3 regions of the Streptomyces sp. NRRL F-5650 genome follow, and region 3 is predicted to be linked to each of the others. Evidence: riboswitches for the same ligand, from Rfam matches in the RefSeq annotation. Region 3 holds a riboswitch; each other region holds the start of a gene.
The links. Region 3 has a riboswitch for cobalamin ahead of IG88_RS0119500 (energy-coupling factor ABC transporter permease). Riboswitches for the same ligand answer to the same signal wherever they lie in the genome.
Positions count from the first base shown of each region.

Region 1: it holds a riboswitch for cobalamin, as region 3 does, so the genes downstream of both, IG88_RS0112725 (ABC transporter substrate-binding protein) here and IG88_RS0119500 (energy-coupling factor ABC transporter permease) in region 3, are expected to answer to the same signal.
Region 2: it holds a riboswitch for cobalamin, as region 3 does, so the genes downstream of both, IG88_RS0123125 (ribonucleoside-diphosphate reductase subunit alpha) here and IG88_RS0119500 (energy-coupling factor ABC transporter permease) in region 3, are expected to answer to the same signal.

Region 1 is NZ_JOGV01000010.1:241,670-244,933, reverse strand. It holds gene IG88_RS0112740 (TerD family protein) at 1-53, opposite strand, end outside; gene IG88_RS0112735 (BlaI/MecI/CopY family transcriptional regulator) at 179-565, shown strand; gene IG88_RS0112730 (M56 family metallopeptidase) at 572-1,504, shown strand; cobalamin riboswitch at 1,522-1,708, shown strand; gene IG88_RS0112725 (ABC transporter substrate-binding protein) at 1,771-2,850, shown strand; gene IG88_RS0112720 (iron chelate uptake ABC transporter family permease subunit) at 2,847-3,264, shown strand, end outside.
Region 2 is NZ_JOGV01000028.1:34,097-37,360, forward strand. It holds gene IG88_RS0123125 (ribonucleoside-diphosphate reductase subunit alpha) at 1-2,129, opposite strand, end outside; cobalamin riboswitch at 2,255-2,416, opposite strand; gene IG88_RS0123130 (GNAT family N-acetyltransferase) at 2,479-2,985, opposite strand; gene mctP (monocarboxylate uptake permease MctP) at 3,058-3,264, opposite strand, start outside.
Region 3 is NZ_JOGV01000020.1:49,649-52,912, forward strand. It holds gene cbiQ (cobalt ECF transporter T component CbiQ) at 1-373, opposite strand, end outside; gene IG88_RS0119495 (energy-coupling factor ABC transporter substrate-binding protein) at 374-793, opposite strand; gene IG88_RS0119500 (energy-coupling factor ABC transporter permease) at 790-1,497, opposite strand; cobalamin riboswitch at 1,527-1,712, opposite strand; gene IG88_RS0119505 (potassium channel family protein) at 1,785-2,399, opposite strand; gene IG88_RS0119510 (chloride channel protein) at 2,396-3,264, opposite strand, start outside.

The sequences.
Region 1 (3,264 bases), on a different contig from region 3:
GGCGCCTCCTTGCTGAGCGAGACGTTGCCGCCCTTGGCCAGGGAAACTCCCACGGTGTTCTCCTTCGTCGCGTTCGCTGCGTTCCGTACCTGTCGTCAATCTACAGCACTGTAGAAGTAAGCCTTCTATACGATGGCGCCCGGGAAGACGACGACCGGCGGTGGAAGGAGGGCGGGCCGTGACGGATGACCGGCGTCCGCGACGGCGGGGGCAGGGCGAGCTCGAGGCGCTGGTGCTGTCCGCGCTGCGCGGGGCGGACGGGCCCGCGACGGCCGGCTGGGTGCAGGAACGCCTCGGCGACGACCTCGCCTACACCACCGTGATCACGATCCTGACCCGGCTCCTGGAGAAGGGCGCCGTCAGCCGTGAGCGCGCGGGCCGCTCCTTCGCCTGGACGCCCGCCTCGGACCAGGCGGGACTGGCCGCGCGCAAGATGCGCAAGGTCCTGGACGCCGAGAGCGACCGCGAAGCGGTGCTGGCCAGCTTCGTCACGGGCCTCGACCCGGACGACGAGCGGCTGCTGCGCGAACTGCTGGGGCACGCCCGTGCCGCGGAGGACGGCTGACACCGGATGGGGGTCTTCGTCTTCCTGCCCCTGGTCCTGCCGCTGACGGCGTGGCCGATCGCCAGGCTGGCCGAGCAGCACCTGCACCCGCGGACCGCGACCCGGCTGCTCAGCGCCGTCGCCGTCGTGATGGCCCTGTGCAGCACCCTGTGCCTGGCCCTGGTGATGGTGGTTGGCACCGCCCAACTGCCGGGCAACCCGCTCCCCGACGCCTGGTCCGACCCCGAGGTGCGGGCGGCGGTGCCCTACGACGAGGTCGTCGGCAAGGCGGCGATCCCCGCCCTGTGCGCCGTCGTCGCGACCTCGGCGCGGGCGCTGTGGCGGCACGGCAGGGTGCGCCGTCGCGCCCACCGCGCACTGGCCGGCCTGCCGGGCACCGGGGTGGCCGTACTGCCGGACGACGTGCCCTACGCCTACGCGCTGCCCGGCGGGCGACGGGACCGCGTGGTGGTGAGCACGGCCCTGCTCGACTGTCTCGAACCGGGTGAACGGCGCGCGCTGTTCGCCCACGAGCGCGCCCACCTCGCCGCCCGGCACCACCGTTTCCTGCTCGCCGTCCGGCTCGCCGCACTGGCCAACCCGTTCCTGCGCCCCCTGCGCACGGCCGTCGCGTACACGACGGAGCGGTGGGCGGACGAGGCGGCCGCACGGGCGGTCGGCGACCGCCGCGCGGTGGCGACCGCGATCGGGAAGGCGGCCCTCGTCTCCCGCGGCACCCCCGTCGCCACCCTCGCCGGTCTCGCGGCGCCCGGCCCGGTGCCCCGCCGGGTGGCCGCCCTGCTGGGCCCCGCCCCCTCCGTACGCCCCTGGCCCCCGGTGTCCACCTCGGCGGGCCTGGCGGCGTGGACCGCGGCCGCCGGCACCGCCGTCTCGGCGATGTCGTCCGCGAACGCCGCCGTCACCATGTTCCTCATCCTGCGGGCCGCGACGCCGCTCTGAACGCCCAGACGCCCCTGTGGTAGCTTGCGCAGGCCAGTCGAACCCACCTGGTGGGTCAGGGAATCCGGTGCGAATCCGGAACTGACGCGCAGCGGTGAGGGGGACGGGCGGAACACGGGCCACTGGGCGGCGCACGCCGCCCGGGAAGGCGTTCCGTCCGGTCGAACCCGAGTCCGAAGACCTGCTGGCACCCCGTGCCGCGTGCGGCGCGGGCCGCATCGTACGGACGGGCTCCGCGCATGAGCCCTCGACGCCAGAGGATCGCCTTGTCCGCAGCAGGTCCCGCCGGCCTCCGGCGCCCTCTTCCTTTCCGCCGCGCCCCGCGCGGTCCCGTACTGCTCCTGTCCCTCGCCCTGCTGGCCTCCGGCTGCGGTTCCGGTTCCGGTACGGCCGACGACTCGGCCGCACGGGGCGGCACGGCCGGCTACCCGCGCACCGTCCGTGACTGCGGGCACGAGGTCCGGGTCACCGCACCGCCGCGGCGGGCGGTCTCCCTCAACCAGGGCACCACGGAGATCCTGCTCTCCCTCGGCCTCGCCGACCGCATGGCGGGCACCGCCACCTGGACCGACCCGGTCATGAAGGGACTGGAGAAGGCGAACGCGGGCGTCCCCCGGCTCTCCGACGACATGCCGTCCTTCGAGACGGTCCTGGACGCGGACCCCGACTTCGTCGCCGCCTCCTTCGCCTCCACGCTCGGCACCGGCGGGGTGGCCACCCGCGACCAGTTCACGCGACTCGGCGTGCCGGCCTACCTGTCCCCGTCCGACTGCGCCGGCAAGGACAACAGCGGCGACGGCGACGGCGTCCGGGACAAGACCCTGACGATGGACACGGTCTACGGCGAAGTCCGCGACCTGGCCCGCCTCTTCGGCGTCGAGCAGCGCGGCGAGAAGCTCGTGGAGGACCTCGAGGCACGCGTCGACAGGGCGACGTCCGGCATCGACGCCTCCGGCGTCACCCTCATGTACTGGTTCGCCAACTCCGCCTCGCCCTACCTGGCGGGCTGCTGCGGCGCCCCCGGCGTCATCACCCGGGCCGTCGGCGCCCGGAACGCCATGGAGGACACCCGCGAGGAGTGGCCGCAGGCCGGCTGGGAGACCGTCGCCGACCGGGACCCCGACGTCCTGGTCCTCGGCGACCTCACCCGCAGGTCGCAGACGGCCGAAACGGCGGCGAAGAAGATCGAGTTCCTGGAGTCCGACCCCGTGACCAGGAACATGACCGCCGTCCGCGAGAAGCGCTACGTCCTGCTCAGCGGGCAGGCCATGAACCCCACCATCCGCACCGTCGAGGGCGTGGAACAAGTGGCGGCGGCGCTCCGCGAGTTCGGGCTCGCCAAGTGACGTCCGCGGACCGGACGGCCACCGCCCCCGGCATACGCGCGCCGCGCCATGCCCCCCTGGTGTGGGCGGCGGCCGGGACCGTCGCCCTGTGTGCCTCCGTGGCCGTCGCCGTCACCGTCGGCCCGGCGGACATCGGCGTCGCCGACGTGTGGTCCGTGATCGCCGCCCACCTCGGCGCCGGCACCACCGCCGGGGACGTGTCACCGATCCGCGACGGCATCGTCTGGGACCTGCGGCTGCCCCGCACCCTGCTGGCCGCGGTGTGCGGTGCCGGACTCGCCGTGTGCGGGGCCGTGCTCCAGTCCCTGCTGCGCAACCCGCTCGCCGACCCCTTCGTCCTCGGTGTCTCCTCCGGCGCCTCGACCGGCGCCGTCCTGGTCGTCGTGCTCGGCGTGGGCGGCGGCGCCCTGTCGG
Region 2 (3,264 bases), on a different contig from region 3:
CCGCGCTGCGGGATCTCCCAGGCGGTGCGGTACAGCGCGCGCACGTCCTCGGGGATCCAGGAGAAGCCCTGCACCGAGCCGTTGGCCTCGCGCAGCGCCTCACGGGTGCGGGCGTCCCACACACCGAGCCGCTTCAAGTCGTCCACCAGGTAGGAGTTGACCTGGAGGAACTCGCCCGACAGGGTCTCGCGCTTGAAGAGGTTGGACACCTGCGGCTCGATGCACTCGTAGACACCGGCGATGGAGGCGATGGTCGCGGTCGGGGCGATGGCCAGGAGCAGGGAGTTGCGCAGCCCGGTCGTCGCCATGCGCGCGCGCAGCGCGGCCCAGCGCTCCGGCCAGGTGGGCTCGACGCCGTAGTGGTCCGGGTGCAGCACCCCCTTGGCCGTACGGGTCTTCTCCCAGGCCGGCGCGGGGCCGTTGCGTTCCGCGAGGTCGGCGGAGGTCTCGTACGCGGCCAGCATGATCCGCTCGGCGATGCGGGTGGACAGGGCCTTCGCCTCGGGGGAGTCGAAGGGCAGGCGCAGCCGGAAGAAGACGTCCTGGAGGCCCATCGCGCCGAGACCGACCGGGCGCCAGCGGGCGTTGGAGCGGCCCGCCTGCTCGGTCGGGTAGAAGTTGATGTCCACGACCCGGTCCAGGAAGGTGACCGCGGTGCGGACGGCGGCGTCCAGGCGCTCCCAGTCCATGCCGCCGCTCGCGGGGTCGGCGAAGGCGCCGAGGTTGACCGAGCCCAGGTTGCAGACCGCCGTCTCACCGTCGTCGGTGACTTCCAGGATCTCCGTGCAGAGGTTGGAGGAGTGGACGACGTGGCCCGGGGTGGCGGTCTGGTTCGCGGTGCGGTTGGCGGTGTCCTTGAAGGTCATCCAGCCGTTGCCGGTCTGCGCGAGGGTCCGCATCATCCGGCCGTACAGCTCACGGGCCGGGAGGGTCTTCCTGGCGAGCCCCTTCGCCTCGGCCTCCCGGTAGGCCGCGTCGAACTCCTCGCCCCACAGGTCGGCCAGCTCCGGCACGTCGGCGGGGGAGAACAGCGACCAGGTCCCGTCGGCGTCCACGCGGCGCATGAACTCGTCCGGCACCCAGTGCGCGAGGTTCAGGTTGTGCGTACGGCGGGCCTCCTCGCCGGTGTTGTCCCGCAGCTCCAGGAACTCCTCGACGTCCGCGTGCCAGGTCTCCAGGTAGACCGCCGCCGCGCCCTTGCGCCGGCCGCCCTGGTTCACGGCGGCGACCGAGGCGTCCAGCGTCTTCAGGAACGGGATGATGCCGTTGGAGTGCCCGTTGGTGCCGCGGATCAGTGAACCCCGGGAGCGGACGCGCGAGTAGGCGATGCCGATGCCGCCGGCGTGCTTGGACAGGCGGGCGACCTGGTGGAGGCGGTCGTAGAGGGAGTCCAGCTCGTCCTTGGGGGAGTCCAGGAGGTAGCAGGACGACATCTGGGCGTGCCGGGTGCCGGAGTTGAAGAGGGTGGGGGAGGAGGGGAGGTAGTCCAGGCGGCTCATCAGGCCGTACAGGGCGGCGACCTCGTCCACGGACCGGACGGTGTCGTCCTCCGCGAGCCCGGAGGCGACCCGCAGCAGGAAGTGCTGGGGCGTCTCGACGGCCTTGCGCGTGATCGGGTGGCGCAGCAGGTAACGGCTGTACAGGGTGCGCAGCCCGAAATAGCCGAAGCGGTCGTCGGCGTCCGGGTCGACGAGGGCGTCGAGACGGTCCGCGTGCAGCCGTACGAAGGCGGCCGTGCGGTCGGCGATCAGGCCCTCGCGGTGGCCGGTGGCGACCGAGTCGGTGAAGGAGACGACGCCCTGGGAAGCGGCCTCGGCCCGGATGGAGAGGGTCAGCAGCCGGGCGGCCAGCCGGGAGTAGACCGGGTCCTCGGAGATCAGGCCCGCGGCGGCCTCCGTGGCCAGCTCGCGCAGCTCGGCCTCGTCGGCGTGCGCGGACCGGCCGCGGAGCGCGGCGGCGGCCACCCGGCCGGGATCGGCGTCGGGGAGATCGGCGGTCAGCCCGGTCAGGGTCCGCAGCAGGGCGGCACCGGGCCCGTCGGGTCCCCCGGGGGCGGGGGCGGCGGTCCCCGGGGCGGCTGGAGCCGGCACCGGGTCCGCTGAAGCCGGGTCGGCTGGCGCGATGGTCACGTGGAGCACTCCCTCGCTCGGCACGGGGCCTGGGGGAGGGCAGGGGGCAGCACACGAGCGCACGCGGCGTCGCGCGTCCACCGGCCCACTCCACGAGGCCCGGACGTCATGGCACCCGGGCCGGGACGGCCGGGCGCACTGTCGGCAGGTCCTCGGACTGGACAGGCGTGCGCGCACGTGCGAAGACGTACGGATGCACGCATGTACACCGTTGCGGGTCAGTTCCGGATTCGCACCGGATTCCCCTGCGGCGACAGCGAGCACGAGCATACATCTTGTGCCGGGTGGCGCGAGCACCCCCAGATGTTGTGTCCTGGCGAGGTCTCCCGCCGGTGCCGGGGCGCCGCTGTCAGAGCGTCAGCCGGTACGTGAGCAGCGTGATGTCGTCCAGCTCGGGCAGGGGGTTCCAGTCGCGGCCGGGCGTGCGGACGAAGCCCAGGCGCTCGTAGAGACGGTGTGCGGTGCGCATCGCGGTCTGGGTCGACAGCACGACGCCCGTGCACCCCGCCACGGCCCGGGCGCGGTCCACACAGGCCCGCACGAGCGCCTCCCCGGCCCCGCGGCCGCGTGCCTCGCGGGCGACGGCCAGCATGCGTATCTCGGCCTCCCCGGGGCGCGAGATGTCCGCCATCGGGCCGCCCGACGGCACGAAGGTCACGCCGCCGAGCACCCGCCCGTCCGCCGCGGCGACCAGCACCTCCGCGGCCGCCGCCCGCTTGGCCACGTCCCTCAGCTCGCCCAGGTACGTGTCGTCCTCCCCGAAGTCGAGGAGGCCGTCGCGCAGGTAGGCCTGCGCGGTGATCTCGCCGAGCGTGCCGTACTCCTCGGCCGTCGCCGGCCGGATCACGAAGTCCATGCCGCCGAGTGTGCCCGACGGGTACGACAACGGGCCGCCGGATTTCTCCGACGGCCCGCTGGAGGAGGGGAGCTAGTGCGAGCTGCCCGCCGTGGCAGGCGGCAGTTCCACCTGGACGCCCGGGTCGCCGGCGTCCGCCGTGTAGTCGGCCGGCTTGGTCTCGTCGACGCCGTCGGGCGCCTTGACCGCCCTCAGGACGACGGTCAGGACGACGGTGACCAGGACGTTCAGCACGAAGGCGGTGAGACCGATGTAGCCGATCTCGCCGATGCCGGGGAT
Region 3 (3,264 bases):
CCGGCGTGGTGAACGCGAACAGCAGCACCCCCAGCGAAGCCGCCGAGGTGCGCAGCAGCAGCCCGCCCGCGCGCGCCGCGCCGCCGTCGGCCGCCGTCAGGAACCCGTCCGGGCCGCCGACCTGCACGAGCAACGGCAGCGCACCCGTCACGCAGAACCCCAGCGGCACCCGGTAGGCCCGCCACAGCCGGCGTCCGGGCACGCCCGCCGGGCCGAGCAGCACCGTCAGCGCCGTCACCAGCACCAGCGCCGCGCCCGGCCAGGGCGGCAGCGAGATCGCGAGCACGGTCAGGCCGAGACCGAGTACGACCTTGTCCACGGGATGGCGGCGGCGCCAGCGACTGCCGTGCGCCGCCGCGTCGATCGGCAGCACTCAGTCCCCTTCGGGGGCGTCCCGCGTGGCGGCCGTGGCCGTCGTGGCCGCGGGGGCCGTCATGGGCGCCGTGGTCCCGGAGACCGTCGTGGGCGCCGTGGTCCCGGAGGCCGCCACCGCCCGCCGCTCGCCCTGGCGACGGCCCCGGCGCAGCCCGAAGTAGTACGCCAGCACGCCCGCGCCGAGCGCGGCCTGCAACGCGAACAGCGCCGACTCGACCTCCCCGGACGGCGGTTCGTACAGCGGGGAGAACCAGGGCTCGTAGTCCGGCTCGATCTCGGTGATCGCGGTCTCCGCCTCGGCGTCGGCCCCGGCGAACGGCTCCTCCTTGTGGTCGCCCAGTCCCAGCACCAGGGGCAGGACGGCCAGCGCGGCCACGGCGAGCAGCAGCAGGGCGTTGATCTTCGCGTTCCGGCTCATCGGGCCACCGCCCGTTCCTTGTTCCCCGTGCCCGCCGCCGTCTTCGTCAGCAGCACGCCCAGCCGGGTCAGTTCGCCCCTGCTGGACTGCACCAGCAGCCGCATCACGATCACCGTGAGCAGGCCCTCGCTCACCGCCAGCGGGAGCTGCGTGACCGCGAAGATCGAGCCGAACTTGCCGAGCGCGCCCAGGAATCCGCTGCCCGGGTCGGGGAAGGCCAGCGCGAGCTGGACGCTGGTCACGCAGTACGTGGACAGGTCGGCGACGAACGCGCCCGAGAACACGGTCACCATCAGCGGCACGTCCCAGCGGCGCAGCAGCCGGTAGACGCCGTACCCGGCCCAGGGGCCGACGACCGCCATCGAGAAGACGTTGGCGCCGAGCGTGGTCAGCCCGCCGTGGGCGAGCAGCAGGGCCTGGAAGAGCAGGGTGATGGTGCCCAGCACCGCCATGACGGGCGGCCGGAACAGGATGGCGCCCAGGCCGGTACCGGTGGGGTGGGAGCAACTCCCGGTGACGGACGGCAGTTTCAGGGCCGACAGGACGAAGGTGAAGGCCCCGGAGGCGCCGAGGAGCAGCGTGCTCTCCGGATGCTCCCTGACCTCACGGGTGAGTGACCGGACTCCGTGGACGACGAACGGCGCGGACGCGACACCCCAGGCGATCGCGTGCGCCGGTGGCAGAAAGCCCTCGGCTATGTGCATGGCTCAGCAGACCCTCTCCAGCACCTCGTGGATGGACGACGCGCCTTGGCCGGTCTCCTGGCTTACGGGTACCACCGCCCGTGCTCCGCCTTCCCGGACCGCAAGCGATCCAGTGGCTGCCCGTGAGGGCCGGAGCCGGACTTCCCGATTCACAGTGGCGAGGGCCGCACCGGCATCACACCGGTTTCCCGTTCACCAAGGCGTGGCGACAGTAGTGCGCACCCGGGGGTGCGCACAAGCGGGCCTCCGGCCCCCGCAGGCGCCCCCGCCCGGCGCCTCGGGGCATGTCAACGTGACCGGTTCCGCTCGGGGCGCCGGACCACCATGTCCCGCATCCGGGTGGTCAGCGCGGTCGCGGCGGCGGTCAGGAAGACGAAGCTGTACGTGATCTGGAGGACGGCCACGACGCGCGCGGCCTGGCCCTGCGGGGTGATGTCGCCGTACCCGACGGTGGCGAGTGTCACCACCGTGAAGTAGAGCGCGTCGATCTTGGTGTGCAGCCCGCTGAACTCGCCGGGCTGCTTCGCGAGGGCGTAGTACCCGGCCGAGAAGACGTGCACGGACAGGACGATCAGCAGGGAGATGACCACCCCGGGCCGGGTGTCGGGACGGTTGAGGAGGACGTGCCGGATCTGCCGGAGCAGCGCCACGGCCACCGCGGTGAGCAGCACGGCGAACAGCGCCCAGCTCAGTACGGGCCGCTGCGGGCCCAGTTGGTCCAGGGGAAGCAGGAAGTAGGCCACGACCACGGCGGCCGCGATCCCGGTCCGGACGAGCCAGGGCCGGACGGCGGCCCACCCGGCGGCCCACCCGGTGCGGCGGGGTACGCCGCCGTCGTGGGCCGGGCCGGCCGGCTCCGGGGGCGTGGGGTCCGGGGGCGTGGCGTCCGTCCGGCCGGTCATCGCTGCGCCCCCGTCGCCGGTGCCTTCTCCGGGTCCGTCCCGTCCCGGCGCACCAGTTGGGCCACGACGAAGGAGACGACCGACGCCATGACGATCAGCGGCATCTGGTCGTGGGAGTCCCGGCCCATCAGCAGCACCGCCAGGACCGCGCTGGCCAGCGGCAGCCCGGTCACCGCCGCCGCCGCGGCCGAGATGCCGAGGGCGAGGGCCGGGGTCACGCCGAACCCGGGCAGCCCGGAGCAGGCCAGGGCGGTCGCCGCGCCCAGCAGCACGGACGGGAAGATCGGGCCGCCGCGCAGGGACCCCAGCGCGATGCCCCAGGCCAGCCCCTTGCACGCGACCAGCGCGACGAGCGCCCCCACGGACCAGGCGTGCGGGTGCGCGGCGAGCTGGGCGAGGGCGGCCTGGCCGGACAGCGCGGCCTCGGCCGGGTCGCGGCCCGTGATCAGCGCGTACGCGGAGACGCAGACGCCGACCGCGGCGGCGCAGGCGACGGTGCGGGCGGCGGTGCGCTGCCGCGTCCAGGTGACGGTGCGGCGGCCCAGCGCGCGGGCCAGCGTGACCAGGACGGCGACGAGGGCGGCCGTGGGCAGCCCCCACAGGAAGTCGCCCGCGTCGGGCCCGGCCTGCGGCGGCAGGTCGGGCAGGGACAGCGCGCCGATCTTCAGCCCCGTCCACTGCCCGAAGCCGGTGAAGACCAGCGCGCCCGTCGCGCTGGCCAGCAGACAGGGCAGCAGCAGGGCGACCAGTTGGGTCCCGGCCAGCCCCGCCCCCTCGATGAGCAGGACCGCCGCCGCGATCGGGCCGCCGAGGATGGTGGAGATCGCGGCGGTCGAACCGGCCGTGGCGAGGATCGCGCTCGCCC